DNA from 3 places in the Pseudomonas huanghezhanensis genome. Region 1 is predicted to be linked to each of the others. Evidence: riboswitches for the same ligand, from Rfam matches in the RefSeq annotation. Region 1 holds a riboswitch; each other region holds the start of a gene.
The links. Region 1 has a riboswitch for cobalamin ahead of cobW (cobalamin biosynthesis protein CobW). Riboswitches for the same ligand answer to the same signal wherever they lie in the genome.
Positions count from the first base shown of each region.

Region 2: it holds a riboswitch for cobalamin, as region 1 does, so the genes downstream of both, cobO (cob(I)yrinic acid a,c-diamide adenosyltransferase) here and cobW (cobalamin biosynthesis protein CobW) in region 1, are expected to answer to the same signal.
Region 3: it holds a riboswitch for cobalamin, as region 1 does, so the genes downstream of both, OYW20_RS12585 (ABC transporter substrate-binding protein) here and cobW (cobalamin biosynthesis protein CobW) in region 1, are expected to answer to the same signal.

Region 1 covers NZ_CP113949.1:3,169,880-3,180,008, forward strand. The annotation lists gene cobN (cobaltochelatase subunit CobN) at 1-2,968, opposite strand, end outside; gene cobW (cobalamin biosynthesis protein CobW) at 2,972-4,051, opposite strand; cobalamin riboswitch at 4,183-4,402, opposite strand; cobalamin riboswitch at 4,498-4,733, shown strand; gene OYW20_RS14150 (CbtB domain-containing protein) at 4,831-5,019, shown strand; gene OYW20_RS14155 (CbtA family protein) at 5,031-5,756, shown strand; gene OYW20_RS14160 (cobalamin biosynthesis protein) at 5,753-6,169, shown strand; gene cobM (precorrin-4 C(11)-methyltransferase) at 6,189-6,935, shown strand; partial or broken gene OYW20_RS14170 (IS1182 family transposase) at 7,041-8,452, shown strand; gene nfuA (Fe-S biogenesis protein NfuA) at 8,808-9,401, opposite strand; gene OYW20_RS14180 (acyltransferase family protein) at 9,499-10,129, opposite strand, start outside.
Region 2 covers NZ_CP113949.1:4,108,542-4,118,670, reverse strand. The annotation lists gene OYW20_RS18475 (C40 family peptidase) at 1-679, shown strand, start outside; gene OYW20_RS18470 (C40 family peptidase) at 775-1,311, shown strand; gene OYW20_RS18465 (PQQ-dependent sugar dehydrogenase) at 1,432-2,778, opposite strand; cobalamin riboswitch at 2,904-3,119, shown strand; gene cobO (cob(I)yrinic acid a,c-diamide adenosyltransferase) at 3,234-3,845, shown strand; gene OYW20_RS18455 (cobyrinate a,c-diamide synthase) at 3,856-5,151, shown strand; gene bluB (5,6-dimethylbenzimidazole synthase) at 5,148-5,798, shown strand; gene cbiB (adenosylcobinamide-phosphate synthase CbiB) at 5,795-6,703, shown strand; gene cobD (threonine-phosphate decarboxylase CobD) at 6,696-7,706, shown strand; gene OYW20_RS18435 (cobyric acid synthase) at 7,703-9,169, shown strand; gene cobU (bifunctional adenosylcobinamide kinase/adenosylcobinamide-phosphate guanylyltransferase) at 9,169-9,690, shown strand; gene cobT (nicotinate-nucleotide--dimethylbenzimidazole phosphoribosyltransferase) at 9,687-10,129, shown strand, end outside.
Region 3 covers NZ_CP113949.1:2,836,991-2,847,119, reverse strand. The annotation lists gene OYW20_RS12625 (putative bifunctional diguanylate cyclase/phosphodiesterase) at 1-1,534, opposite strand, end outside; gene OYW20_RS12620 (hypothetical protein) at 1,828-2,286, opposite strand; gene OYW20_RS12615 (hypothetical protein) at 2,412-2,732, shown strand; partial or broken gene OYW20_RS26265 (methyl-accepting chemotaxis protein) at 2,739-3,173, opposite strand; partial or broken gene OYW20_RS26260 (PAS domain-containing protein) at 3,327-3,956, opposite strand; gene OYW20_RS12605 (DUF1883 domain-containing protein) at 4,192-4,494, opposite strand; gene OYW20_RS12600 (phosphodiesterase) at 4,606-5,403, shown strand; gene OYW20_RS12590 (NAD(P)/FAD-dependent oxidoreductase) at 5,515-6,234, opposite strand; cobalamin riboswitch at 6,435-6,630, shown strand; gene OYW20_RS12585 (ABC transporter substrate-binding protein) at 6,772-7,785, shown strand; gene OYW20_RS12580 (FecCD family ABC transporter permease) at 7,782-8,798, shown strand; gene OYW20_RS12575 (ABC transporter ATP-binding protein) at 8,795-9,586, shown strand; gene OYW20_RS12570 (GNAT family N-acetyltransferase) at 9,615-10,109, opposite strand.

The sequences.
Region 1 (10,129 bases):
CGTCGGGTTCGTCCAGCGCTGCAACGGCCTGCACGGCGGCGTCGAACAGGCGAATCAGATTGGCGAACGCGTCGCGGAAAAACCCCGACACCCGCAGCGTCACATCAACACGCGGGCGGTCGAGGAGGCTCAGCGGCAGAATCTCAAAATCATCGACACGCTGACTGCCCGTTGCCCAGACCGGACGCACGCCCATCAGCGCCATCGCCTGGGCAATGTCGTCGCCGCCGGTGCGCATCGTCGCCGTCCCCCAGACAGACAATCCCAGTTGACGCAAATGGTCACCGTTGTCCTGCAAGTGCCGCTCCAGCAACAGATTTGCCGATTGAAATCCGATGCGCCATGCGGTGGTGGTGGGCAGGTTGCGCACGTCCACCGAGAAAAAATTGCGCCCCGTCGGCAGCACATCAAGGCGCCCACGGCTGGGTGCACCGCTGGGGCCGGCAGGCACGAATCGCCCGCTCAGGGCATCCAGCAAACCCTGCATCTCTGCCGGACCGCATGCGTCCAGACGCGGGGCCACCTCTTCTTTCAACGCATTAACAATAAGCTCCAACTCATTGTTTTCAAAAAATTTACCGTCGACCGGATTCGCCAATACGCGCTCAATCAGACGCGCCGCGTAGAGCTCCAGACGCTCCCGTGTGTCACCCACGGTTCGCCAAGGTTCGTCGCTGACTTCATGTAACGCATGAGGTTTGGGACCGGTCCACGGGTCACCCAACACACAGTCCAGCGGATCGATACCGAGGTCGAACGCTTTGCTCAACACCCTCAGCACACTCGCTTGCGCGCCCTTGCCGTCGCCACGCGGGATGCGCAACAGCGCCAGCAACGTATCAATGCGCAAACGTCCGCTCGGGGACTCGCCAAACACGTGGAGGCCGTCACGGATTTGCGACTCCTTCAGGTCGCACAGATAGGTGTCCAGACGCGGCAGCCAGACCGCGGCGTCTGACTCGGCATCAAAACCTTCTTCGAGCGCCAGTTCACGGTCAATGTGGGTTTCGCGCACCAGCCTGAGAATGTCCTTTTGCAGCTCTCTGGCACGGCGCGGATCAAGTAGCTGCGCTTCGTAGTATTCGTCCGCCAGCACTTCCAGATCGCGCAAAGGGCCATACGTTTCAGCGCGCGTGAGCGGCGGCATCAGGTGATCGATGATCACTGCCTGGGTGCGGCGTTTGGCCTGGGCGCCCTCACCAGGATCGTTGACGATGAACGGGTAAATGTTAGGCATCGGCCCGAGAATCGCATCTGGCCAACAGTGTTCCGACAACCCGACACCTTTACCCGGCAACCACTCCAGATTGCCGTGCTTGCCGACGTGGATCACAGCGTGGGCGCCGTAGCTTTTGCGCAACCAGAAATAAAACGCCAGATAGCCGTGCGGCGGCACAAGGTCTGGGTCGTGATACACAGCGCTGTGATCGACGCCGTAACCGCGCGCCGGCTGGATGCCAATGAAGGTCAGACCAAAGCGCAGCCCGGCGACCATCATCCGCCCGCCCCGGCACATGGGGTCGGTGTCGGGCGCACCCCAGCGCTCAGTGACTGCATGTTGATTGGCCTCGGGCAAGGCAGCGAAAGCGGCGAGGTACTCGTCCATCGCCATGCTCTGGTGGCACGGACGCTGGTCCCGGCCCTCGGGATCATTGGTCACGCCGCCCAACAATGCGTGAATCAACGCCGTGCCGCTCTCAGGCAGCGGTGCCAGGGGATAGCCCTCGTTTAGCAGCGCACGCAGGATATTCAGCGCGGCGGCCGGTGTGTCGAGGCCTACGCCATTGCCGATTCGCCCGTCGCGTGTCGGGTAATTAGCCAGAATCAGCGCCACACGCTTGTCGTGATTGGGCAAACGCCCCAGTAAAGCCCAGCGTCGCGCCAGTTCGGCGACGAAGTCCATGCGCTCAGGCTGGGGGCGATAGCACACAACGTCCGACTGGCTGCGCTCGCTGTACCACGCCAGGTCCTTGAAGCTGATCGGCCGGCTGATGATTCGCCCATCCAGCTCAGGCAGCGCAATGTGCATCGCCAGATCCCGGGCACCAAGGCCTTGTTCGCTGGCCTGCCATGCGGGCTCGTTGTCTTGCGCACAGATGGCCTGAATCACCGGAATGTTTCGGCGAAACGGGCGCAGGTGCGGGGCTTCAGGGCTGGACTGGGCAAAGCCCGTGGTGTTGAGGATGATCTCGGTGTCGGTTTCGTCCATCCAGTCCTGCAACGCCGCCATGCAGCCAGCCTCTTTGAGGCTGGCTACGGCGATGGGCAGAGGATTGAGTCCCTGCGCGAGCAAGCGCTCGCAGAACACATCTATAAACCCGGTATTGGCCGCTTGCAGGTGCGAGCGGTAGAACAACAAGGCCGCCACCGGTTGCTCGGGCAACCAGTCGGCCTGCCAGTCACCGAGCGTGGCACTGGCTTTTTTGGGGTGGTAGATAACGGTCCGCTGCAGGGGCTGCGGCTCGGTCCACGGATAATCGCGGCCGAACCAGCTACTGGCCATGCAGTTATACAACTGCATGGCATTGTGCTTGCCGCCCTGTCGCAGGAAATGCCATAGCCGCTCGGCCTCTTCTGCCGGCACACTGCTCAGACCGGTCAGTTCGGGATCTGGCCGATCACAACCGGGCATCAGAATCAATTTCACGCCACGTGCCGCCAGCTCCACCAGACGCTCGACGCCATAGCGCCAGTAGCCGATACCGCCGTGCAAAGAAAGCAGAATCACCTTGGCGTGGCGCAGCACCTCGTCCACGTAAAGGTCGACCGAGGCATGGTTCTGCACCTGCATGGGGTTGGCCAGACGAAAGCTTGGGTAATCGTCCGGGAGTTGCCGGGCCGTTTCAGCCAGCAACGCCAGACTGGAATCGCCGCTGCACAGAATCACCAGTTCGGCGGGGGTTTGACCGAGGTCAGCGATGCTGTCGTCCGGGACAAACCCGCCGGGCTGGGTTCTGAGCAGGTGCATGGATTAACCTTTGGCCGCAACGGAGGAAACCGCAGCGCGCAGCTGTGATTCGAGCACCGTAGCGTCGAGTTCCTGACCGATCAGCACCAGATGTGTCACGCGCTCTTCTTCAGGCTTCCAGGCGCGGTCAAAATGCTTGTCGAACCGCGTGCCAACGCCTTGCACCAACAGGCGCATCGGCTTGCCGGGGATGGCAGCGAAGCCTTTCACGCGCAAGATGCCGTGCTGCACGACGGCCTGAGTCAGCGCGTCCAGCAGCAGGCTTTCGTCGGCTTGGGGCAAGGTGATGGAAATCGAGTCGAAAGCATCATGATCGTGGTCCTCATGATCGTCGCCTTCGTGGTGATCGTGGTGGGTCTTGCGGCTGTCGATGTGTTGCTCGGACTCAGCGCCCAGGCCCAGCAGCACGCTGATCGGCAGTTGACCTTTGCTGGCCTCGATGACTTTGACCGCCGGGGGCAACTCTTCGGCGACTTCAGCACGCACCGCGGCCAGCGAGTCGGCGTCGAGCATGTCGGCCTTGTTGAGGATCACCAGATCGGCGCTCGCCAGTTGGTCCGCGAACAGCTCATGCAGGGGCGACTCGTGGTCCAGATTGGGGTCGAGCTTGCGCTGCGCATCGACCTGATCCGGGAATGCCGCAAAGGTACCTGCCAGCACGGCCGGGCTGTCGACCACGGTGATCACGGCGTCAACGGTGCAGGCGTTGCGGATTTCCGGCCACTGAAACGCCTGCACCAACGGCTTGGGCAGTGCCAGCCCGCTGGTTTCGATGAGGAGGTGGTCGAGGTCGCCACGTCGGGCAACCAGTTCGCGCATGACCGGGAAGAACTCTTCCTGAACGGTGCAGCACAAGCAGCCGTTGGCCAGCTCGTAAACCCGGCCGTAGGCTTCTTCTTCGGTGCAGCCGATGGTGCATTGTTTGAGAATTTCGCCGTCGATGCCCAGCTCGCCGAACTCGTTGACGATCACCGCGATGCGGCGTCCTTCAGCGTTGTCGAGCATGTGGCGCAGCAGAGTCGTTTTGCCCGAACCGAGAAAGCCGGTGACGATGGTGACGGGGAGTTTGGCCAGTGTTTTCATCGGTTGCCCTCAGGCTTTGCGGCGGGCAAAAGGGACGAAAACGACGCAGCACTGAGACTGGCTGGCCGTTGGATTCGCCACCGGATCACCCCGCCCGGTTGTAATGAGAATGAATGGGGCTCGTGCTCGCGCATGGCTCCCGGGTCGAGGCAGGTCTCCTGGCTTACGGTGGCGTGCCGGGCGCTGGAGATGCGCGACAAGCATTCATCGCGCCTTCCCGCTCGCGCAGTGGCTGTGCAATGAACATGACCGTTTACAGTTGCGGGGGCAGCTGCGGCGTCTGACCGCATTCCCTTCTTAGCACTGGCCCGGACGTCACCGGACCTGCGAACCTCGACTGCCGCAAGGCTACGCAGTGACCCTGTTCAGGTCAATCTCCGCAAGGCTCATTACCACCTGCGCACACGGCCGGCCCGCAATTGACGCTGGCCGCCCGGCCATGCTCTCCTACACGCCTTGTTACGGGTGCCCTTCACAGGGTGAAACGGGAAACCGGTGCGTGCAAGCCTTCGGCTTGCGCAAGTCCGGCGCTGCCCCCGCAACGGTAAGCGAGAGAAGAGTCAGATCCACTGTGTCTTTCACGCCAACTGCGTGCGGCATGGGAAGGGACTCTTGAAGGTGCCACGCGCTGCGCGCTGCACCCCTCGCGAGCCCGGAGACCGGCCCGAAACGTTCACATCACAAACCCGCGGTGGGCGGGCGCTGTTGAGTCCCTGCTGACGCCTGTCAGCGGGCTTCACTGCGCTTTCCTGTTCGCTGACATTTCAGAGGGACGCGCCATGTCGATCAGTACCACCGGCCCAATCACTACCGCCAGCAGCACCACCCAGACCCAACGCCTGACCGCCTCTGTCAGCGCGATGATCCTGGGCGCATGCCTGGTGTATTTCGCCGGTTTTTCGCACATCGATGCAGTACACAACGCCGCGCATGACACCCGTCACAGCTCAGCCTTCCCTTGCCATTGAGGTCCGACGCCATGTTCAAGCGTATCGCTCAAACGGCAGGATTCACCGGGCTGCTGGCCGCTCTGTTGCTGACCGTTCTGCAAAGCTTCTGGGTGGCGCCGCTGATTCTTCAGGCCGAAACCTATGAAAAGGCGCCCGCCTCCGAGGTGCAACCGCATGAGCACAGTGACGGCGCCATGGCCGCGCATGTGCATGACGCGCAAGCGTGGGAGCCGGAAGACGGCTGGCAACGCGTGCTGTCCACCACAGGTGGCAATCTGGTGGTCGCGGTCGGTTTTGCGCTGATGCTTGCGGCGCTGTATACGCTGCGTGCGCCGGGCCGTACTGCTGAGGGCGCATTGTGGGGGCTGGCGGGTTTTGCCGTGTTCGTCCTCGCGCCGACCCTGGGCCTGCCACCCGAGTTGCCGGGCACCGCTGCAGCTGATCTGACCCAGCGCCAGTTCTGGTGGATCAGCGCCGCCGCGTCGACAGCCGTGGCGCTGGCCCTGTTGGTATTCGCCCACCACTGGATGCTCAAGGTGCTGGCTGCGGCGATTCTGCTGGTGCCGCACGTGATTGGCGCGCCGCAGCCGCTAATTCACTCCAGCCTGGCACCGGAAGCGCTTGAATCGCAGTTCAAAATCGCCTCATTGCTGACCAACGCCGTGTTCTGGGTGGCTATGGGCCTCATCAGCGCCTGGCTGTTCCGTCGCAAAAATCCGGAACTGAACGCAGCCGGGTTGTCCCACGCCGCATGAGCCAGCCAGTTCTGTCTACAGTCCGGGTGATCGGCATCGGCTGCAAACGCGGTTGTCCGGTCGAAGTGCTGGCGGGGTTGATCGACGAAAGCCTTGCGCTCTTTGGCATGGCCGTCGGCGACGTAACTGCCCTCGCCTCCATCGACCTCAAATCTTCAGAGCCGGGATTGCTGGCGCTGAGCGAAAGGCTCGGTGTGCCGTTGGTGTTTTTCAGCGCGGATCAAGTGGCGGAGTTCGAGCAAAGACTGAGTCATCGCTCGCAAGCTGCTTTCGACGCGACCGGCTGCTATGGCGTCGCTGAAAGCACAGCGCTGGCATTGGCAGCTCGCTTGTGTGCCGCTCCTGTCCACTTGTTGATTGCACGCCGCAACAAGGACGATGCCACCTTCGCCCTGGCTGGTTCGTACACCTGAGTAAACTTCGGAGACCCCCATGACCGTCTATTTCATCGGCGCAGGCCCCGGCGATCCAGAGCTGATCACCGTCAAAGGGCAACGCCTGATCGGTAACTGCCCGGTCATCATTTACGCCGGTTCGCTGGTTCCGGAAGCCGTGCTTGAAGGTCATCGAGCCGTTCAGGTCATCAACAGCGCCGAATTGCACCTCGAGCAAATTATCGCCCTGATGAAATCTGCTCATGAACGGGGTCAAGACGTTGCGCGTGTGCATTCGGGAGACCCGAGCCTGTATGGCGCAATTGGCGAGCAGATTCGTCACCTGCGCGAGCTGGGCATTGCGTTTGAAATCATCCCAGGCGTCACCGCAACAGCCGCGTGCGCTGCGCTGCTGGGTGCCGAATTGACGCTGCCGGACATTTCCCAGAGCGTGATTCTGACCCGCTACGCCGACAAAACCTCCATGCCTGCCGGCGAGGCGCTGGGCGAGCTGGCGCAGCACACCGCAACGATGGCGATTCACCTCGGGGTCAAGAACCTCGGGAAGATCGTCGCCGAGTTGATGCCCCACTACGGCACCGACTGCCCGATTGCAGTGGTGCATAGAGCCAGCTGGCCGGATCAGGACTGGGTAGTCGGGACACTGGCAGATATCGAGGCGAAAGTGCAGGACAAGGGGTTTCGGCGTACCGCTCTGATTCTGGTCGGGCGCGTGCTGGGCAACGAAGTGTTCAGCGAGTCGTCCCTGTATCACGCGGGTCACGCACATGTTTTCAGGCCTTAGCTCGTCATCCCGGTTTCGCTTCCTGTACAGACTGTGTGAAAACCTAGCCAACCCGCCCCAGATCTAAGAAAATGCCCCGCATCGAAAGATGCGGGGCATTTTCTTATGGCGTACATCCAGGGCGAATCTCGAAACCAGACCAGCCTGTTTCCGGTTTCCATCGACGAAGTCATTCCCGAAGACCATCTCGTCCGGGTCATTGATGCCTATGTTTCGCGCCTTGATCTCCGGGTTCTGGGGTTTGATAAAGCCATCCCCAAAGGCAACGGACGTCCACCTTACAACCCCGCCGATCTGCTCAAGCTCTACATCTATGGCTACTTCCAGCGCATACGGTCTTCGCGCCGGCTCGAAGCTGAGTGCCAACGCAACATCGAAGTCATGTGGCTGCTCAACCGCCTCGCGCCGGACTTCAAAACCATCGCCGACTTCCGCAAGGATAACGCTACCGCGTTCTCTGCAACCTGCCGCGCGTTTGTTCAGTTGCCGAACCGCAGGCTTGGTCAAAGGTGATCTGGTCGCCATTGATGGCAGCAAATTCAAGGCTGTCGCTTCGGCCCGTCGTCACATCAGCACCAAGCACCTCAAGCGCGATCAGGAAAAAATGGATCGCCGCATAGCCAAGTATCTAGAGGATCTGGACTGCGCAGATCGCGACGAAAATGAAGAGGTGGTTGATCGAAGCGCTGTTAAAACGGTGCTGGCAAAACTGACCGCCAAACGGGACGACTACCTGACCTGCCAGGCGCTGATGGACGAACTGCAGATCACCCAATTCATCAGCACCGAAAGCGACGCGCGGATGATGCGAGCCCCGCAGGCATGGCCGTTGCCTACAACGTGCAGACCGCAGTCGACGCTGAAAACAGCCTGATCGTGCACCACGAAGTGACTCAGGAAGGCGATGATCGCAAGCAACTGGAGCCGATGGCAAAAGCGACTCAGGAAGTCCTTGAACAACCGAATCTGACCGTTACTGCAGATGCCGGCTATTCAAACGGCGAGCATTTTCAGGCCTGTGATGACGCCGGCATCACGGCGTACGTACCGATTAATCGGGGCAACAACATTGAAGACCCCACTTTTTTTGGCCGGGACGATTTAACTACGACCAGCAAAACGACCGCTACCAATGCCCGGCCGGGTTTTTTGCCCCTGCTGCAACTGAACAAGGGACAGCGAATCTACCGCGCAAACGCTAATGACTGCGGCTCCTGCCCCCTTAAACATCGATGCACCAAGAGCCGCTATCGCTCGATCAAGCGACACGTTCACGAAGAAGCTTTTGAAAGATGAAGCAGCGAATGCAGGCACATCCTGAGATGGTTGATGCCCGAAGAAGCATCGTCGAACACCCGTTTGGCAACCTCAAACAATGGATCTACGGCAATGGCCGGTTCTTGCTTCGCCAGCTAAAGGGTGCGCGAACGGAAATGGCGCTTGCGATAAACGCCTATAACCTGAAAAGGGCTATCAACGTCCTGGGCGTGCGCCGAATGATGGAGTTGCTGGCCTGAGGAAGGCCTTTTTTCTCTCTGTATAAATGGGAAATGCCCCGAGGTGATCGGGGCATTTTTTTGGTTAGCTGCTGGTTATCTGGTTTTCACACGGTCTGTGTAGGAGCCAACTTGTTGGCGAGACGATGTCAGGCTTCGAAACAGATCCACCGCCACGCGAATGAATTCGCGCCTACAGATGTCGATCCGAACGCAGATAAATGCGGGAGGGAGCTTGCTCGCGATAATGCTGCACGCCCCCCTGTAGGAGCTAACTTGTTGGCGAGACGATGTCAGGCTTTGAACCAAGTCCTGAAGAAAGCGCCCATAAAAAAGCCCCGAACCAGTCGGGGCCTTTTGTCGATACGCTGACTACTCAGTAGTAAGCGTTCTCTTTTTGCGTGTGGTCAGTCACGTCACGGACGGCTGTGAGCTCGGGAATGCGCTCAAGCAGGGTGCGCTCGATGCCTTCCTTTAGCGTCACATCAGCCTGACCACAACCCTGGCAGCCGCCGCCAAATTGCAGCACAGCAATATTGGCCTCATCTTCTTCGACCACATCGATCAGGCTGACCTGGCCGCCGTGGCTCGCCAGACCCGGGTTGATCTCGGTTTGCAGGTAGTAATTGATGCGCTCGTTGATCGGGCTGTCGGCGCTGACCATTGGCACTTTGGCGTTTGGCGCCTTGATGGTCAGTTGCCCGCCCATGCGATCAGTCGCGTAATCGACAACGGCGTCGTCCAGAAACGCCTCGCTGAAAGCGTCGATCCAGGCGGTGAAGCTCTTGAGGCCGATGGCCTTGTCTTCGGACTTCTCTTCGCCTGGCTTGCAGTAAGCAATGCAGGTTTCAGCGTATTGGGTGCCAGGCTGGGTAATAAACACGCGGATGCCGATGCCCGGCGTGTTCTGCTTTTCAAGCAGATCGGCCAGATAGTCGTGGGCGGCATCAGTAATAGTAATAGCGGTCATGAAAATTCCTCGCAGACGTGGCGGGAGTTTACGCCAATCAGAAGCAACTGACAAAGTCCCAGTATTCTAGTCAGGTAAAGCATCGGCGAACGGCGACTCACGAAACCGCGGCTTCCTTGGCCAGCCGCCGATTATCCAGCCAGCCCTTCATGCGGCGATACAACCCCTTTTCTATAACCTCATAGCTGGCCCACGCGCCCAGCCCGATGACCGGCACACACACCGCGAACACCGCATACGGATTGAGCCCGTAACGCTCGGTGAGCAGCCAGCCGCCGTAAAGCACCAAGACATGAAGCAGATATACCGAGTACGAGCAATCACCCATGGTCTTGAGGAAGCGATTGCCCCGAAAGTAGGGTTCCAGCGAGATGCAGGCGATCACGATGACCGCACTCGGCAACCCCCAGTTGATGATCCTGGGGCTGGGTGCAAGCTGGTTGATGGTAAACAACGCCGCGCCGATCGCCAGCAGCGGCAACCACAACCGCTGACTGATCCAGCCCCGGCGGTAGACGACGCCGATACCAATCCCCAGCAGGAACTCATACACAATATCGTTCGCGTAGAAGCGGCTGATCAGCCCCGAGCGACCCAGTACATCGCTGACGGCAAACAGCGCCGCCGCGATGATCAGCGGCCGGTGACGCTGCTGGAACAGGAACACCATGGAAAACAGCACGTAGAACAGCATTTCATAGTTCAGCGTCCAGCCCACATTGAGGGTC
Region 2 (10,129 bases), 940 kb from region 1:
CGCACCCCTCGTGCCCCTCGCACTGGTTACCCTGTTGTTCGGCTGCGCGGCCCAGATGCCAGCGTCGCAACAGCAGGCTCAGAATCAGCACATGCAGAATTCTGTTACCGCCCAATCCGCTGCACACAGAGCCGACTACGCCTCCGTGCTGCAGGACGAAATCGCCACCGAAGATGAACTGGCACAGTTTGCAGACAGCAAGCCGTATCAGCTGCCAGCGTTGGCCGACAGCATCCTTGAGCGTGGCAAAGCCCTGATCGGTACGCGCTACCGTTTCGGCGGCACTTCGACTTCCTCGGGTTTTGATTGCAGTGGCTTTATCGGTTATCTCTTCCGCGAAGAGGCCGGCATGAGTCTTCCGCGCTCAACGCGTGAAATGATCAACGTCGATGCACCCCTCGTTAAGCGTAACGACCTCAAACCAGGCGATCTGCTGTTTTTCAGCACTGCCGGTCGCGGTCGCGTCAGCCATGCGGGTATCTATCTGGGTGATGATCAGTTCATCCACTCAAGCAGCCGCCGCAGCGGGGGTGTTCGTGTAGACAGCCTCGACGATGCCTACTGGTCGAGGACTTTCATTGAAGCCAAACGCGCGTTGGCGATGGCACCTGCCCAGACTCAGGTTGCAGAAACAACGACAGCGTTGAATTCGACTACACTCAAGCGCCAACATCGTTGAATACCGGGCGCGCAACAGGTTAATCCTGATTGTGCGCAGTTCCAGCTCCTCTCAGGCAGGGGCTTAGGCCGCATCCGTTGCAGGTTGTTGTATCCATGTCGCTACCGGTTCGCCTGATTGTCGTATCAATGGCCGTATTGCTGGCGGCGTGTGCCAGCACTCCACCGCCTGCCCCTAAACGGGTTGCCCCCAAGCCCATCGTTTCCGCTCCTTCCGACTTTACCTCCCCCGTTGCAGACGACGTGCTCGTCCGCGCCATCGGGCTTGTGGGCACACCTTATCGCTGGGGCGGCAACACACCGGATTCCGGGTTCGATTGCAGTGGCTTGATCGGCTACGTGTACCGTAATGCGACGGGCATCAGCTTGCCGCGTTCGACCCGCGAGATGATTACCCTGCGCGGCCCGGACATCAATCGCAGTCAACTGCAGACGGGTGATCTGGTGTTCTTTGCTACGTCGGGCGGTTCCAACGTCAGTCACGCCGGGATTTACGTCGGGGAAGGGCGTTTTGTGCATGCACCGGCCACCGGTGGCACGGTCAAACTGGACAGCCTCGACAAGCCCTATTGGCAGAAAGCCTGGCTCAACGCCAAGCGCGTCATCCAGCCTTCGAGCCTCGCGCGGCAGTAGCACGTTGAGTGTGTTGCTGCGGGAGGGAGCTTGCTCGCGATTGCAGTGTGTCAGTTGGCACATTCAGCACTGACATTCCCCCATCGCGAGCAAGCTTCCTCCCACAGATTTATCGACGAATCATTTTGCCGCGTTAGAAGCCTGTGCGGTTTTCGCTGCCGTCACTCGCCATATCTTGTTGCCGACGTCATCGGCGACCAACAGCCCGCCGTTATTGTCATTGATCACGCCCACTGGACGGCCTTGCGCCTTCTCATCCGAATTCAGGAAGCCCGTCAACAGGTCGACAGGGGTTCCGCTCGGCTTGCCATCCTTGAACGGTACGAACAGCACCTTGTAGCCACTGTGGGGTTTGCGGTTCCAGGAGCCGTGTTGCCCGATGAACAGGCCCTCAGTAAACGGAGCAGGCAGTGTTTTGCCGTCTGCGAATGCCAGGCCGAGGGACGCGGTGTGCGGGCCAACCGCGAAATCGGGCGCAATCGCCTTGGCCACCAGTTCCGGATTTTGTGGTGTGACTCGAACATCGACGTGTTGCCCGTAATAGCTGAAGGGCCAGCCGTAGAAAGCGCCGTCCTTGACCGACGTCACATAGTCCGGCACGAGGTCGCTGCCGATTTCGTCACGTTCGTTGACTGCCGTCCAGAGCGCGCCGGTGTGTGGTTCCCAATCCATGCCGTTGGGGTTGCGCAGGCCCGAGGCAAAAATGCGATGTGCTCCGGTGGCGGGATCAACTTCCCAGATGGCTGCACGGTCTTTTTCCTGATCCAGGCCGTTCTCGCCGACGTTGGAGTTGGAGCCGACGGTGACGTAGAGCTTCTTGCCGTCTTTGCTGGCAATGACGTTTTTGGTCCAGTGATGGTTGAGCGTACCGCCCGGCAGATCGACGACTTTGGTCGGCTGGCCGGTGATCGACGTCTGGCCGGGCTCGTAGTTGAAGCTGATTAACCGATCAGTGTCAGCCACGTAAAACTTGTTGCCGACCAGCGCCATGCCGAACGGCGAATTGAGGTTTTCCAGAAACACGGTGCGGGTTTCTGCCACGCCATCGTGGTCCTTGTCGCGCAGCAGGGTGATGCGGTTCGGGCTGGGCACGCCGGCACCTGCGCGGCCCATCACCTTTTCCATGACCCAGCCGCGGATGCCCTTGCTGTCGTCAGGTTTTGGCGGCGAATTGGTCTCGGCCACCAGTACATCGCCGTTCGGCAAGACGTACAGCCAGCGCGGGTGGTCGAGGTTCTCGGCGAACGCAGCGACCTGCGTGCCCGGCGCGGCGACAGGTTTGGCGCCGGCGGCCCAGCCGACTGCCGGAGCGATGTTCACAGTAGGGATCAGCGTTTTATTGGGTTCAGGCAGCTTGGGCGATGCCCCCATGCCGTCACTGACTTGCAAGGTGGAAGACTCGCCGCAAGCAGCAAGGCCACCGGTAACCAACAGCAGCAGGACAAATTGAGGTCTGAGCTTGAACATCGTCGATCTCCATTTCGGGTGCAGTTTGTATTTTTGTGTATCTAGGTAGAGGCACCTGAGCCTTCTTAGGTTCAACCGGCGGATCAGACGCTGCGTTGATTGACGCTCAAACCCCAACCCTCTACCCTTCGCCACTTGTTTCAGGTGCCCATCGAGCAAGGCTCGACAGGGTGAAACAGGGAAGCCGGTGAGAATGCCTCGCGCTTTGATCCCGGCACTGCCTCCGCAACGGTAAATGAGAAGGCCGCGCACGATGCCACTGTGTTCATTGAGCATGGGAAGGCGCGTGGCCAGAAAGTTCGCTCATGAGTCCGGAGACCGGCCTGATCCAATTCAACAGCATCACGGAGGGCGATGCTCTGCGCAGCGGCCCGGGTCTTTGATCTGCGTCGTGCTGCCAGTGCCTGCCTTTGCTCTTCGTCTGCGTTTACCTGCCCCTCAAGCGGAGAGCCGAGATGAGCGAATCCCCCGAACGTGACGAACGCCATCTGGCGCGCATGCTGCGCAAAAAAGCCGTGATGGACGAGCGTATCGCCAGTTCACCCAACGAATGCGGCCTGCTGCTGGTGCTGACCGGCAACGGCAAAGGCAAAAGCAGCTCGGCATTCGGCATGTTGGCCCGCGCCATGGGCCACGACATCCAGTGTGGCGTGGTGCAGTTCATCAAGGGCCGTAACAGCACCGGCGAGGAGATGTTTTTCCGTCGTTTCCCGGAACAAGTCCGCTACCACGTCATGGGCGAAGGGTTCACCTGGGAAACCCAGGACCGTCAGCGCGACATCGCTGCTGCAGAATCCGCCTGGGCCGTCACGCAAGAGATGCTCCGTAATCCCGAGATTGGCCTGGTGATCCTCGACGAGCTGAACATCGCGCTCAAGCATGGCTATCTCGATCTTGAGCAAGTGCTCAGCGACTTGCAGGCGCGCCCGCCGATGCAGCACGTCGTCGTGACCGGTCGCGGCGCCAAACAGGAATTGCTCGACCTGTCGGACACTGCTTCCGACATCAGCGTGATCAAGCATGCGTTCCAGTCCGGTATCCGCGCGCAAAAGGGTATTGAGCTGTGAGTAAGCGTTCATGAGCGAGGCAAGGCACTGCCCGGCGGTATTGATCGCCGCACCCGCCTCCGGACAGGGCAAAACCACCGTGACCGCCGCGCTCGCCCGATTGCACCGCAATCAAGGGCGCAAGGTCCGCGTGTTCAAGTGCGGCCCTGACTTCCTCGATCCGATGATCCTCGAGCGCGCCAGCGGCAACCCGGTGTACCAACTGGACATGTGGATGGTGGGCGAGGACGAAAGCCGACGCCTGTTGTGGGAAGCTGCCGCCGACGCTGACCTGATCCTGATCGAAGGTGTGATGGGGCTGTTCGATGGCACCCCATCCAGCGCAGATCTGGCACGACGTTTTGGCGTGTCGGTGCTGGGCGTCATCGACGGCACCGCCATGGCCCAGACGTTTGGCGCCTTGGCGCTGGGGCTCGCGCGTTATCAGCCGGACCTGCCTTTTGCCGGCGTACTCGCCAACCGGGTGGGCACGGTCCGTCATGCGCAGTTGCTGGAGGACAGCCTCACTGAAGGCATGCGCTGGTACGGCGCATTGTCCCGCGAGACCGGTATCGAACTGCCCAGCCGCCATCTGGGGCTGGTGCAGGCCAGCGAGCTGAATGATCTTGACGTGCGACTCGACGCAGCAGCGAACTCGCTGGCCAGTACCTGTGAAGTGGCGCTGCCGCCGGTCGTGACGTTTGAAGCGCCTGACGTCGTGCCCGCCGAGCGCTTGCTCGAAGGGGTTCGGATTGCCATCGCCCATGACGAAGCATTTGCGTTCATCTATGGCGCGAGCCTTGATTTGCTGCGGGCGATGGGCGCCGAGTTGTCGTTCTTTTCGCCCATTCGCGACCAGCAATTGCCGGAAGCAGACAGCTTGTACCTTCCTGGCGGTTATCCGGAGCTTCACCACGTGGCTCTGGGCGAAAACACCCCGATGCTCGACGCGATCCGTCAGCATCACGCCGCCGGTAAACCGCTGTTGGCGGAGTGTGGCGGCATGCTGTATCTGCTGGACGCTTTGACCGATGTCGACGGCGTGCGCGCGGACCTGGTCGGACTGCTCAGCGGCGAGGCCGTCATGCAAAAGCGTCTCGCCGCCCTGGCGCTGCAAAATGTCGAGCTGCCGGAAGGCACGTTGCGTGGCCACACCTATCACCATTCGCTGACCAGCACTGAGCTGCAACCGATCACCCGTGGCATCAGCCCCAATGGCGGGCGAGGCGCCGAAGCGGTCTACCGCGAAGGCCGGATGACGGCTTCCTATGTGCACTTCTATTTCCCTTCCAACCCCCAGGCGGTGGCGGCGCTGTTTTTGCCATGAGCGACCAGGCTTTCAGTGACGCCGAGCGCGCTGCGGTTTATCGGGCGATAGCAGAACGACGGGACATGCGTCACTTCAGCGGCGGCTCAGTTGAGCCTGCGTTGTTGGCGCGTTTGCTTGAAGCGGCCCATCACGCGCCCAGCGTCGGGCTCATGCAGCCCTGGCGTTTCATTCGTGTCACGGACCGGCAGTTGCGTGCACGTATCCGCGCCCACGTTGAGCTTGAGCGCATCCAGACCGCAGAGGCCTTGGGCGAACGTTCCGATCACTTCATGAAGCTCAAAGTCGAGGGCATCGAGCAGTGCGCCGAAGTGCTGGTCGCAGCGTTGATGGATGATCGTGAAAAGCACATTTTTGGCCGCCGGACGTTGCCGGAAATGGACATGGCGTCGTTGTCCTGCGCAATCCAGAACCTGTGGCTGGCCGCCCGCGCCGAAGGGCTGGGCATGGGCTGGGTTTCGATGTTCGAGCCTCAGGCGCTGGCCGAGGTGCTGGGCATGCCGGTCGGGGCCAAGCCGCTGGCCATCTTGTGTCTGGGGCCGGTCGCCGAATTTTATCCACAGCCGATGCTGGTGATGGAAGGCTGGGCGCAGGCCCGCCCGCTCAGCGAGCTGGTTTACGAAAATACCTGGGGAGTGCATCCATGAGCGTGGCGTTGTTGAGCATCGCCGGGGTTGCGCTGGACGCGCTGCTTGGCGAGCCAAAACGAAACCACCCGCTGGTGGCCTTCGGTCGTTTCGCTGATCGTCTCGAACAACGCTTCAACCCCGGTGGACGCGGCTGGCGCAGTCATGGCGTGACGGCATGGTTCATCGCTGTCATTCCGCTCACCGTGCTGGCTATGTTGCTGAGCGGGCTGCCTTACATCGGCTGGCTGATCGAAATTGCCGCGTTGTACTGCGCGCTGGGCATGCGCAGTCTTGGCGAGCATGTTCAGCCAGTGGCGCAAGCGCTGCGCACCGGCGATCTGGACGAAGCACGGCGCCGCGTCGGATATCTGGTCAGCCGACAGACCACTGAGCTGGATTCAACCGAAGTGGCGCGCGCCGCGACCGAGTCCGTTCTGGAAAACGGCAGTGATGCGGTGTTTGCTGCGATTTTCTGGTTCGTGCTGCTGGGTGCGCCCGGCGTGGTGTTGTATCGCTTGAGCAACACGCTGGACGCTATGTGGGGGTATCGCAATGCCCGCTTTGAACGCTTCGGCTGGGCGGCGGCAAAAATCGATGACGTGCTGAATTACATACCGGCGCGGCTGGTGGCGTTGACCTACGCGCTGCTGGGGAAAACCCGACTGGCCTTGCGCTGCTGGCGCACGCAGGCACCGAAGTGGGACAGCCCCAACGCAGGGCCGGTGATGGCGGCAGGTGCAGGTGCCTTGGGTGTTGAGTTGGGAGGCCCGGCGATTTATCACGGCGAGCTGCACGAACGTCCGCAGTTGGGTGAGGGCACGCCTGCCGATGCCGATGCCATTGATCGTGGCTGGCAATTAGTGCAGCGTGGCGTCTGGCTTTGGTTGCTGATCTTGTGCGCAGGGGCTCAATTCTATGCTTGAACACGGCGGCCGATTGCGCGGCGCGATCAGAGATTACGGTATCCCCGAAGTGGAATGGCTCGACTTGTCCAGCGGCATTTCCCCGTGGCCGTGGCCCATCCCGCAGATCCCTTTGACTGCCTGGGCGCGTCTGCCCGAGACCGATGACGGCCTTGAACTCGCTGCCAGTGATTACTACGGTGCGCCCCACGTGTTACCCGTCTCGGGTTCGCAAGCGGCGATTCAGGCGTTGCCGCGGCTGCGTCACGCCGGCAAGGTCGGCGTGCTGTCGCCCTGTTATGCCGAGCACGCAGAAGCGTGGCGCAGCAACGGGTTCCTGGTGCGCGAGGTGCTTGAGCATGAAGTCGATTGCTTCATCAATGCGCTCGACGTGCTGGTGGTCGTCAACCCCAACAATCCAACAGGTTTGAGTCTACCGCCGCAGCGCTTGCTGGCATGGCACGCCCGACTTGCTGAGCGCGGCGGCTGGCTGGTGGTGGACGAAGCGTTCATGGATAACACGCAGGCGTTGAGCCTCGCGTCGCATACTGATCGCGTTGGCCTGATCGTGCTCCGCTCGTTCGGCAAGTTCTTTGGGCTGGCAGGCGTCCGGCTCGGTTTCGTACTGGCCGAACCGCGGTTTCTGGCTTCCATGGCCCAACAGATCGGGCCGTGGGCAGTCAACGGGCCTACGCGGGTGTTGGGGCAAATCTGCCTCAATGATGCAGAAGGCCAACGCGTGCAACGTGAACGTACAGAACGCGCCAGCCAGCGCCTTGCCGCGCTGCTAAGCCGGCACAATTTGGCCCCGCTGGGCGGTTGCGCGCTGTTCCAGTGGCTGATCACACCCTACGCCGTCGCGCTGCATGACTTCTGCGCCCGGCGAGGGATTTTGCTGCGACTGTTCATGAACAACGGCCCTCATAACAGCAGCCTGCGCTTTGGCTTGCCGCGTCAAGAGGCAGACTGGACGCGCTTGAACGCAGCCCTCGAAGCCTTCTTTCTGGAAGCGAAACCCGCATGAACAGCAAAACCCTGATGATTCAGGGCACGACGTCCGACGCGGGCAAAAGCACGCTGGTGACCGCCGTGTGCCGATGGTTGACCCGGCAAGGCGTGCGTACCGTGCCGTTCAAGCCGCAGAACATGGCGCTCAACAGCGCGGTGACGGCGGACGGCGGCGAGATTGGCCGTGCCCAGGCGGTGCAAGCCCAGGCCTGTGGTCTGGCGCCGCACACCGACATGAACCCTGTGTTGCTCAAGCCCAACAGCGACACCGGTTCGCAAGTGATCATCCATGGTCGCGCCGTCACCACCATGAACGCCGTCGCGTACCACGACTACAAATCCATCGCCATGCGGGCGGTGCTTGAGTCGCATCGGCGCCTGAGTGATGCCTATTCGGTGGTGATGGTCGAGGGCGCAGGGTCGCCTGCCGAGATCAACCTGCGTGCAGGCGACATCGCCAACATGGGCTTTGCCGAAGCAGTGGATTGCCCGGTGTTGCTGGTGGCGGACATCAACCGTGGTGGCGTGTTTGCTCATCTGGTGGGGACGCTGGAATTGCTGTCGACCAGTGAGCAGGCGCGCGTGAAAGGCTTCATCATCAACCGGTTTCGGGGCGACATCGCTTTGCTGCAACCCGGTCTGGACTGGCTTGAGCAGCGCACCGGCAAGCCGGTCGTGGGCGTTTTGCCGTACGTGATGGACCTGCACCTTGAGGCAGAAGACGGTCTTGATCAGCGCCAGACTGATAAGGTTGAGCGCGTACTTAACGTGATCGTTCCGGTGCTGCCGCGCATCAGCAATCACACCGATTTCGACCCGCTACGCCTGCATCCTCAGGTCAATCTGCAGTTTGTGGGGCCGGGTCAGGTGATCCCTGCCGCAGATCTGATTATTTTGCCCGGCTCGAAAAGTGTCCGCAGCGACCTCGCTTATCTGCGCAAAAACGGCTGGGACGGCGCCATCAGCCGGCATTTGCGCTACGGCGGCAAGGTCATCGGTATCTGCGGCGGCTTGCAGATGCTGGGTACCCAACTGCACGATCCGCTGGGGCTTGAGGGCGACGCCGGGTCCAGTGCTGGCCTGGGTTTGCTCGACATGAGCACCATGCTCGAACAGGAAAAACAGCTGCGCAATGTGCGTGGACGTCTGACGCTTGAGGGCGCTGAAGTCGCCGGTTACGAGATTCACGCGGGCGTGACCACCGGCCCCGCGCTGGAGCTTGCCGCCGTGCAATTAGACGATGGCCGTTGCGACGGCGCGCAAAGTGCCGATGGGCAGGTCCTTGGCACTTACCTGCACGGCCTCTTCGAAAGTCCGGCCGCTTGCAGTGCCTTGCTGCGCTGGGCAGGTCTTGAAAACGTCGAGCCGGTGGATTACCACGCCCTGCGTGAGCGGGATATCGAGCGTTTGGCCGATCTGGTGGAAAACCATCTGGACCGCGCGCTGTTACGCACACTTTGCGGTCTGGAGAACGTCTGATGCAGCAATTGATCCTCGGCGGTGCGCGCTCCGGTAAAAGCCGTCTGGCAGAAAAACTGGCGACTGATAGCGGCCTCGACGTGGTTTATATCGCCACCAGCCAACCCTTGGATGGCGAGATGAATCAGCGCGTGGCGTTGCACCGCAAACGGCGACCCGAAGAGTGGGGGCTGGTCGAAGAACCCCTCGAACTGGCTCGCGTCTTGAAAGAACACGCGCAGCCCGAACGCTGCCTGTTGGTGGATTGCCTGACCTTATGGCTGACCAATCTGCTGATGCTTGAAGATTCCCAGCGCCTGAGCCACGAGCGTGATGCCTTGCTGGAAGGCCTGGCAGCGTTGCCGGGCGAGATTATTTTTGTCAGCAACGAAACCGGGATGGGTGTGGTGCCCCTCGGTGAGCTGACCCGCCGTTATGTCGATGAAGCCGGTTGGCTGCATCAAGCGCTGGCAGAGCAATGCCAGCGCGTGGTGCTGACCGTGGCCGGTTTGCCGATGACCCTTAAAGGATCCGCGTTATGAGTAATGTCTGGTGGCTCGCGCCTGCCGTCGAAATCGACCCGCACAGCCTTGAGCAGGCGCAGGCCCGGCAGCAGCAATTAACCAAGCCGGCGGGCTCGCTCGGACGGCTTGAGGGCACGGCCGTGCAGTTGGCGGCGTTGCAGGGGCGCGTCAAACCGCACGTCGACAACGTCTGGATCGCTATCTTTGCGGGCGATCACGGGGTTGTGGCCGAGGGTGTTTCAGCGTTCCCTCAGGAAGTTACCGGGCAAATGCTCCACAACTTTGTTATGGGGGGCGCTGCCATTAGCGTCCTGGCCCGACAATTGTCCGCGCAGTTGGACGTTGTCGACCTGGGGACTGTTTCACCCCTGAATTTGCCGGGCGTGGTGCATTTGAACATTGCCGCGGGCACGGCAAACTTTGCCAAGGGGCCGGCGATGACCCATGAGCAGGGTCT
Region 3 (10,129 bases), 330 kb from region 1:
AGGCAACAGAGAGTTCATTTCTCGCGATGGCCTGTTTCAAAGCGTTTTGCATAATTAACGCGTCAACAGCAGCCTTGCGCATGGAGCCATCGAACAGTGTCCAGCGCCCTCGCCCTCGTTTCTTCGCCGCATACATCGCAACGTCTGCGTCGCGCAGCAAATCTTCCGGTGATTCATGGGAGGTGTCAGCGATCACGATGCCAAGGCTGCAGGAGGTAAAGATGTCCTGCCCATCAAGGGCGACCGGCAGGCTTAGTTGACTGACGATGCGTCGGGCCAAATCAGCTGCCCTGTCGCCCTTGCTTTCTTCCGCCAGCAGAATTGCAAATTCATCACCGCCCACCCGCGCAAGAATATCGTTCGAGCCCACACAACTTTCCAGGCGCCGCGCAACAACTTTAAGCAACTGATCCCCTGCTGTGTGACCCATGCTGTCATTCACAAACTTGAACCGATCAAGATCGAGAAAAAGCACGGTGGTTGCAGTACGAAGTTCTCGCGCATCCCGGTTAAATATATTGAGCAGCCGTGACATGAGATAAGCACGATTGTGCAGCGCGGTCAGGTCGTCATGAAAAGCGGCATAAGACAACTCTTGTTCAATGCGCTCGCGTTCCAGTAGACGCGATTCAAGCGCGGCGTGTGCATCCCTGTCCGCCTGAGCCTGGCGCGCGAGCAATTCCACTTCCTTGCGTTCGCTGATATCCCGTTGCACCGAGACCCAGTGGGTGAACCAGCCACGTTCATTGGCGACCGGAACAATGCTCAATTGAACCCAGAATTGGCTGCCGTCTTTACGGGAGTTGATCAGTTCGACCTCGATGGGCTGCCATTTCAGCAGTGCGGCGCGAATCAGATCCAGCGTTGCCCGGTCGGTGGCAGCAGAGTGCAGAATACGGGGGGTCAGACCGATGACATCGGACAAACTGAACCCGGTGGCGGCGAGAAACGCAGGGTTGCAATAAACGATTCTGGGACCAGGCTGATCCACAGGCTCGGCTTCGGTAATCAGAATGGCGTCCTTGGCGTTGACCACCACGGATTCGAGCAGTCGCAAACGTTCGATCAACGGATCACTGCTCTGCGACGGCTTTGTGCTGCGGGGCGCGATCATCCCGCGAAGAAGCGCGCCATGCGTTTGGAGTGCGTAGGTTTGTGCCGCGCTCAAACGCTGCCGAGCTTCGGCACTGCTGACCAGTAACATCCCCTGCAATTGCCTGTGCTCTCCCCGTATTGCAACCCCCACCAATAAACCGTCGCCAAACCCCATGAACCGCTGGAGCTGCAGGGGAAGTCGTTGACCCGAAGCTTCGGTCATCACTGTCAGGTCTTCGTGCAACATCGCTTCACTGAGGAACTGCTCCGTGTCAGCGTCCAGTTCAAAGCCTTGATCCGACCCATACCTGGCGATGACTTGCCAACTGCCTGCCTTGGCGACTAACAAAAGACCGCGCGTGCAGTCAGCTGAGTGAGCCGCAGCCTGCACCAGCAACGCAAGCGCGTCAGGTTGTTGAATACTGAGAACATCTACCATCTTTGATTGCTCATCCTGTTGAACGGCGGCCATTGCTGGGATGACCTATGAACGACATCATATAGCCAGTACTTATGAGCGTCGGGAGCCTGGTTGTACAGGATTCTATGAAGACACTTGCTTGCGCACTATTCAAAACCGCGCTTATGCAGGTGAATCAATTCGTGTGGATATTGAAGGCTTTAGTCGGACACTCCCGGAGCGCCCTAGGTCAGCTTGTTAGTCCGGCGCAGTCTGGGCAGCGCCTTTTAAGCAGGCACTGTGAATGAAGTACGGTGTCCTTTAACGGCCGGTCACGGGTGATATTTAGCTACATGCCTGTATACCCTCAGGCGTTCGTAATGGGCAATTTCCAGTTTGTGTGCGTCATTGAGCGATTCAACATTGGTCAGGTTTTTACCGGTGTCTGCTTCGTACTCTGTTTTGCGGCTCCTTATGAAATACCACCAGAAGACGTCCTCCGGAACGCCTTTGCGATTTGAAAGCATTGCGTAGTAGATGGCTCCATCCGGGGATGACAGTTGACGTGCTACCTCTTCCACCGTTTCCCAAACACACCCCCTCCAGATCAGATCACTTGCACAGGACGGTTTGTCCATTTCAAAAAGATCATAAACTTCGTGGTATTTGATGACGGTGTTCGCGCGTGCTTTTGTCAGCAGCAGTCGCTCGACCTCTGACTTGCGGTGTGTGAATACTTCCAGATATTCAATAAGCCCGTTCAAACCTGTATCTCCTGCGAGTTGGTCCATGGGTTTTGATAACGCGGGTAAAAGACCCGCGCCAAGAATACGCCTTTAGGCAATTTGAACGCGCCGAGCCATCACGCTAGCGTCACTGTCCAAACCGATTCCCACGCATCAAGACGGTGTTTCAGATGAACCCAACGACGCCAGATGGACGTTATTTTGTTGTCAAAGGCCAGCTTTGGCGGTGCTCCAATCCTTCGCTGGATCAGGACGAGCGACAACAACGGGTTAACCCGTTAATGGATGCGCGGCGCGAGGTCAAGGCCGAGAAAGCATCAAAAGATGCCGAGCTGTTGAAGGCCGCAAGATCCCACGTGAATGCCGCGAAAGTAGCGTTGGGTGAGCGAGGACTGGTCTGGTGGAATGACGGCGCTCCAGACTTCAATCGACACAAAGTGGCTGATACCCTGCATGCCGACTGGCATGCAGGGCTTGGTGAGGCCTCATAAGCGTGGTCAGGCCATCTGGTTGGCAAACCTGCCAACCGCATCGACCACCCTGCGCGCGCCGTCCTGAATCTCGACGATGACCTGCCCGGCTTGCGTGGCGAGTTCCAGCCCTTGCTCGGCTTGCGACTTGCTGTTGGCCATTTCATAGACCGTTTCATCGACCAGTTTCTGGTTGCGCAGCACCACCGAGGCAATCTCCTCGGTGGCGCTGCTGGTGCGTCCGGCCAGTTGACGCACCTCATCGGCCACCACCGCAAAGCCCCGGCCCTGTTCGCCGGCCCGCGCCGCCTCGATGGCCGCGTTGAGCGCCAACAGGTTGGTCTGCTGGGCGATGCTGCTGATGGTCTGGATGATTGAGCTGATCAGTAGCGATTGCTTGCCGAGCGCTTCCACGCCCCCCGCTGCCGCCTGCATGTCATCGGCGATCTTGCGCATGGTCGAAACGGTCTCGTTGACAACCACCGCGCCGCGTTGCGCACTGATATCGGTTTGCTGCGAGATCTGAAACGCGGTTTCAGCTGCTTTACTGACTTCATGCTCGCGGGCGACGAGATCGGTGATCACCGTTGCAAACTTGACCACTTTGGACAGGTTGCCCTCGGTGTCGTACACCGGGTTGTAGGTCGCTTCCAGCCACACGGTCCGCCCATGGCTATCTACCCGATTGAAGCGGCCGGCAACGAATTCGCCCCTGTTCAAGGTGGCCCAGAAATCTTTGTATTTTGGCGAGGACGTCTCCTCTGCACGGCAAAAAATGCGGTGATGACTGCCCTTCGCCTGGGCCAGGTTGTAGCTCATGGCTTTGAGAAACTGGTCGTTCGCGGTGAGGACATGGCCCGTCAGATCGAACTCGATGACCGCCGTGGAACGCAGCAATGCGTCGATGAAGGAGGTGTTTTCCGACGCCTTTTCCAGCTGGTCGGTGATGTTTGTGGCGTAACAGGTGATGTGGCTCAACGCGCCAGCAGCGTCCCGGACGGGTTGCCAGTGCGCATGCAGCCACACCAGCGACCCGTCCGCGTGTGAATAACGGTATTCATCGGTGATCGACTTGCCGGCCGCAACCGCGGCCCGAAAATTCTTGAAACACGGCAGTTTGGTCACGTACTGCGGCACGATGCTCGCCATGGGGCGGCCTATTAGTTGGTCAGTCGTGTAGCCCAGCGCCGTTGCAAAGTTGTCGTTGCAGTCTGTGACTTTAAACGTGGAGTCGATGCTCAACATCAGCATTTCAGTACTCAATCCATCGCGCAGTTGACGCAGTTCCAGCAGTTCAGCGGCTTGTGAATTGAGCTGGGATTTCAATTTATTGTTAAACATCGGGACAGCCTCCTTATCATACGAAGGTTATCGGCGCTATCCGCTACATATTGAACTCGACCGGACGAATGTTGCAGGCCCTGCATGGATGTGCGTTTGCCGCTCGCCTGTTTAACGCCAGCTTAGAACCCTGGGCGCGTCAGCTCAGTCGCGTCGAAGAGCGCCGGATGAACTTGATCGAATGGGTAAGGTTTGGCTTGCGTGTGACGCTGATCGGTCTGCGGGTCACGGTGTCCAGGGTGATGTTCCAGAAGCCGCTGCTGGGAACGACAATTTTCGCCGGGAATTTTTCAAACGCGCCGCCGTGGTAAGTGTGCCGACCTGCGTTTTTGAAGCTGCGGAAGTTGGCATCGCTCATCAAGCGGATGTTGCAGGGGTTAGAACACTCGATGACAACGATGTCGCCCTCGTTCAAGTGTTCTCGCTGGTGAATGAATTTCATGGGAGTCTCTGACAGTTCGTAGCAAGGTCGGAACGATATCATGGCTCAGTGCGCGCTGAGTCCGACCGTGACGCGCCACTTACATTGATGCCGTTTAAAAGGAGGTTCACCATGCTGATCGCGCACCTTTCAGATTTGCACATAAGGCCCCAAGGTGTTTTGTACCAGGGGCTGGTGGACTCGAACACCATGTGCGAGCAAGCCATCGATCACTTGAATGCACTGTGGCCCCGCCCGGAGGTGGTGATCATCACCGGTGACGTGGTCGATGAAGGTCAGCCCGCCGAATACGAGAAGGCGCGTGCGCTGCTGAGCCGGATCGAGCAGCCGCTGCTGATGATTCCCGGCAACCACGACGACCGCGGGCTGTTCCGGGAGAACTTCTGCAGGGGCATGCCGGGTGCTGACGATGACCCGGTGCACTTCATCGCGGCCGGTCTTGGCCCGATGCGCATCATTGGCCTGGACGTGACCGTGCCCGGCGAGCACCACGGTGACATAGATGACGCAGCGCACGATTGGTTAGAAGCGGCGCTCGCGCAAGAGCCTGAACGGCCGACCCTGATCATGCTGCACCAGCCGCCGTTTTTGAGCGGCATTCCCTACATCGATACCTACGCGTGCCTCAACGGGCATCGGCTTGCCCAGCTGGTCGCGCAGTTTCCGGCGGTTGAACGCGTGGTGTGCGGTCATATCCACCGTTCCATGCAACTGCGCTTCGGCGGGACCGTACTCTGCACCGCCCCCAGCACAACTACCGCCATTGCCCTGGCGCTGGACCCGCATGCCAAAGAGGCGTCATGGCTGGAACCGCCCGCCCTGTTGCTGCACCACTGGAAACCCGACACCGGCCTGATCACCCACTGGGTGCCTATCGGCAACTTCCCCGGGCCTATGCCGTTTGCGTAGCCGTCAGGTGCTGTAAGACCTCTTGAGCTAACTTGTTGGCGAGACGTCCTCGCAGGTTGAACAGCTCGCGAGTGGGCGCGACTTCAACGATGCGCCCCAGGTACATGACCGCTACCCGATCAGTAATGTGCCCGACCACGGCCAGGTCATGGGTGACGAACAGCAAAACAATCCCGACCAGGCACCGGCTGCCAGCACCACGGGTTTGCATTTGTTTTCGCCCCGTTCGGTGATCACCGAACTGACCCGCCCCGCTTCAGTCTCGATGCCCCGTGCAGCGCAGCGCGTCAGCATTTTTACCCCCAGCGCACGAGCGCCTTCGGCAATGGCGGCGGTGGCAATGCCGGGCTCGGCGCGGCCGTCGGTGGCCGTGAACAGCGCACCCTTCCACGACCCCGGCATCTTCGACTGCAAGCGGGCTTCAATCTGCGCCGGGTCAAGCAATTGTGCGTCGATGCCCAGTGGCCGCGCCTGTTCCAGCCACGCCACCTTGTTGCCTATCTCCTGTTCCGATTCGCAGGCGTAGAGGATGCCCGCACGGGTGAAGCCGGTGTCGTGCTTGAGTCGCGTGGGCCATTCGTCCCACAGCTTCAGGCTGGCAATCGCCAACGGGACTTCCGCAACATCACGGCCCAGGGTGCGCACCCAGCCCCAATTGCGCGAAGACTGCTCATGGGCGATGCCGCTTTTTTCGACCAGCACCACCGAGACGCCGCGTGCGGCCAGGAAGTAGGCGGTGCAGACCCCGACGATGCCACCTCCGATGATCACCACATCGGCGCTTTCGGGCAGTGAATGATCGCTGTCGACGTGAGTGATAAGCGGGTACATGAGCGTTCCTGCGTCGGTCGTTACCCAAGGTTTACCGCGCAGGCCACACAGCGGCAAGCCTTGTCGCGACCACTGGGTCCATGCACTCACATGGTGAGATCAAGGCCGGGTGACGGCTTGAGCGCAGCGCTTGAGCCGGGCGCAATCAGACCCTGTTTCATCGACGCGACCGCGGTCGGTGGTGATAACCCCGATGATCGTCTACCATGCCCGCCGCCGGTTCCCCCACGGGACTAATAGGGAATCCGAAATGCCGCCCCCGGCATCAATCGGAACTGCCCCCGCAACTGTAGGTGCCGAGCCTGCTCCTCAATAGCCACTGGACTGATGTCCGGGAAGGCCGGAGTCAGGCGACGACGCATCAGTCAGGAGACCTGCCGGCCAAGCAAATCACTAACCGGCGGGGTGTCCGGGAAGGACATCTCAGCAGCTAGCCGTGCCAGGCTGACGGGCGATCCCATCGCCGATGGCAGCGGTTGAAGATGTGTTTCCGGTTCGAGCCCCCTGCCCCGTGTACGGTCGGATGGAGACAGCCTCATGCTGATGTTGCGCCTTGCTACCCTGGTCACCGCGTTGAGCGTTGCCACCCTCGCCCATTCTGCCCCCACGCATTACCCGCTGACCGTCGAAAACTGCCGCAGCACCCTGACCTTTCCGCACGCTCCAACCCGCACGGTGACCATTGGCCAGGCGGGCACCGAGATGCTGTACGCCTTGGGTTTGAGTGACAAAGTGGTGGGCACGTCATTGTGGTTCAACGACGTACTGCCCCTCTATAAGTCGCAAAACGATGCCATCGAGCGGCTGGCGGACAACGCCCCGAGTTTCGAGTCGGTTATCGCCAAGCGCCCGGAACTGGTGGCCGTGGAGCTGGAATGGATGGTGGGCGCGCAAGGCGCGGTCGGCACGCGCGAGCAGTTCCATGAGTTGAAAATCCCGACGTACCTGATGCCCACCGACTGCGAAGCCAAGAACAACCTGGTGGGCGCGGACGGCACACGTCTGGAAGCCTTCCGGATAGACAGCGTCTACAAGAGCATCAGTCAGTTGGCCGAGATCTTCGATGTTCAGGACCGGGGTCAGACGCTGATTGCCGAACTCAAGGCCCGTCTCGCTCAATCCATGGCGCTGGCCCACGATGCGCCGAAGCAAAACGCAAGCGCGCTGGTCTGGTTCTCCAGCCCCGGCCTGGAGCTGGATCCGTATGTGGCCGGCCACAAGGGCGTCCCGCAATTCATGCTCGACACCTTGGGCGTGCGCAATATTGTGCAGTCCGATGAAGAATGGCCCACCGTGGGCTGGGAAACCATCGCCAAGGCCAACCCGACCTTTCTGGTGATCGCGCGCATGGACCGTCGCCGCTTCCCCGCTGACGACTATCAGAAAAAGCTCGAATTCCTGCGCAATGATCCGGTGACGCGCAACATGGACGCCGTGAAGAACAACCGCATCATCGTTCTAGACGCCATGGTGATGCAGGCCAGTGTCAGGACATTCACTGGCCTTGAAACCCTGGCGGCCGCCATCAATACCTTCAACCCGGCGAAATGACCTCAATGCTTTCTCGAACGCTGCTCGCACTGGTTGTGTTGTTGCTCGCTGTCTTTGCCGGTGTCGCCATTGGTGAGACCACCCTGGAGCCATCCGTGGTGTTTCAGGTGCTGGCCAATAAGTTGTGGGCCGCAGGCTACGTCCTCGACCCCATCGACGAGGGCATCGTCTGGAATTACCGCTTGCCTCGCGCCTTGGTCGCGGGCGCCTGCGGCACCGGGCTGGCGACATGCGGCGTCATCTTGCAGGCGCTGCTGCGCAATCCGCTGGCTGACCCTTATTTGCTCGGAATTTCCGCTGGCGCTTCAACCGGCGCCGTGCTGGTGGCATTGCTGGGTGTGGGGGCCGGGCTGATTTCGCTGTCGGTCGGGGCCTTTGTCGGCGCCATCGCAGCCTTTGCAGTGGTGGTGCTACTGGCCCGTGCCAGTGGACGCAGCGCAGGCACCGGCCAGATCATTCTGGCGGGGATTGCAGGGTCGCAGCTGTTCAATGCGCTGACGGCATTTCTCATCACCAAGTCGGCGAACTCCGAGCAGGCGCGCGGCATCATGTTCTGGTTGCTGGGCAATCTGGGCGGCGTACGCTGGCCGTCGGTCTGGCTGTGCGTGCCAGCAGCGCTGTTGGGGCTGGCTGTTTGCCTGTGGCACAGGCGTTCGCTGGATGCGTTCACGTTTGGTGCCGACTCCGCGGCCTCGCTGGGTATCGCGGTGTGGCGGGTGCAGCTGATCCTGATCGGTTGCGCGGCGCTGGTGACGGCCGTGATGGTCTCGATTGTCGGCTCGATCGGTTTTGTCGGCCTGGTGATCCCCCACGCTGCACGGCTGTTGCTGGGCACCCGCCATGCGCGGTTGCTGCCCGCGAGCGCGTTGGGCGGCGCAGTGTTTCTGATTGCTGCCGACGTCCTGTCGCGCACCCTGATCAAGGGCCAGGTGATCCCTGTTGGTGTCGTCACGGCGCTGGTCGGCGCTCCGGTGTTTGCCTTGATTCTGATTGGCCGGGGGACAGCACGATGAACGACGCCACGGCGGCATTGGATCACCCCGTGCTCTCGTGTTCGGGGCTCGGTCTGCGCGTGCGTGATGCCGAATTGCTGCACGGCATCGAGCTGGAAATCCGGTCTGGCGAGACTTTTGGCATTGTCGGACCGAACGGTTCCGGCAAATCCACCTTGCTCAAAGTCCTCGCCGGATTGTGCGTACCCAGCCAGGGTTCGGTGCAGCTGGGCGCAAAGGCGCTCAGGTCTTTGTCGCGGCGTGACATCGCGCAGACACTCGCCCTGGTCGAGCAACAGGCGGATACGCTGGAGGCGGTGAGTGTGTTTGATGCGGTCGCATTGGGCAGAACGCCCTGGTTGTCAGCCTTGAGCCCTTGGTCAAAGGAAGACGATGCAATCGTCGAACAGGCCCTGAAGGATGTCGACGCGGCGCACCTGAAAAACCGCAGCTGGCGCAATCTTTCAGGCGGCGAACGTCAGCGGGTGCACATCGCCCGTGCTTTGGCGCAGCGTCCGCAAATCCTGCTGCTGGATGAACCGACCAATCACCTGGATATCCAGCACCAGCTGGCGATTTTGAACGTGGTGCAAGCGTTGCCGGTTACAACGCTGATTGCGCTGCATGATCTCAATCAGGCACTGACGTGCGATCGACTTGCGGTGCTTGACCGGGGGCGACTTGTCGCCCTCGGCACGCCGCTGCAGGTGCTCACCCCGCAACGCTTGCGAGAGACCTTCGGCGTGGAGGCGCACTATTTGATCGACCCCGCTGACGGCGCGCAGATCTTGCGCTTCCGCTCAGCGTGAGGCGTCCTGTCGGTCCACGTTCTGGTTATCAAAGCGGGCTGTGCATATGGGTCGTCTGCCACACCGGGTCGGCATCGATATCGATCACGTCGAAACCGCGTTTGCGCCAGAAGTCGATGGCACCCGGCAAAAACGGGTGGGTGTGCAGGTAAATGACATCGACCGCGTCGGCCACTGCCAAGGCTTTGAGTGCCTCGTACAACCTGGTCGCCAGACCTGGGCGGCGATACGCGGGGTGCACGAAGAGGCGGACCACTTCGACCACGTTCAGGCCTGGATAGGCAAGGTGCGGGAAGCGGCTGTCGTAGGGTAGATAACCGACGCAGGCAACGATTCGCCCTGCGTCGCGCGCCAGCAGAAATCGTCCCTTACCGTTTAAGTAAACGCTGGCAAAATCCGCCAGATCGGCTGGCATACCGGCCCCATCCAGCTTGGGAAAAAGCTCGGCGCGTGCGGCCAGGGTGAACTCGATGATTTCAGGAATATCCGCGCTGACCGGTGCGACGATGGTGAGCTGATCCAATACCTTTTCCTCTGCGAACC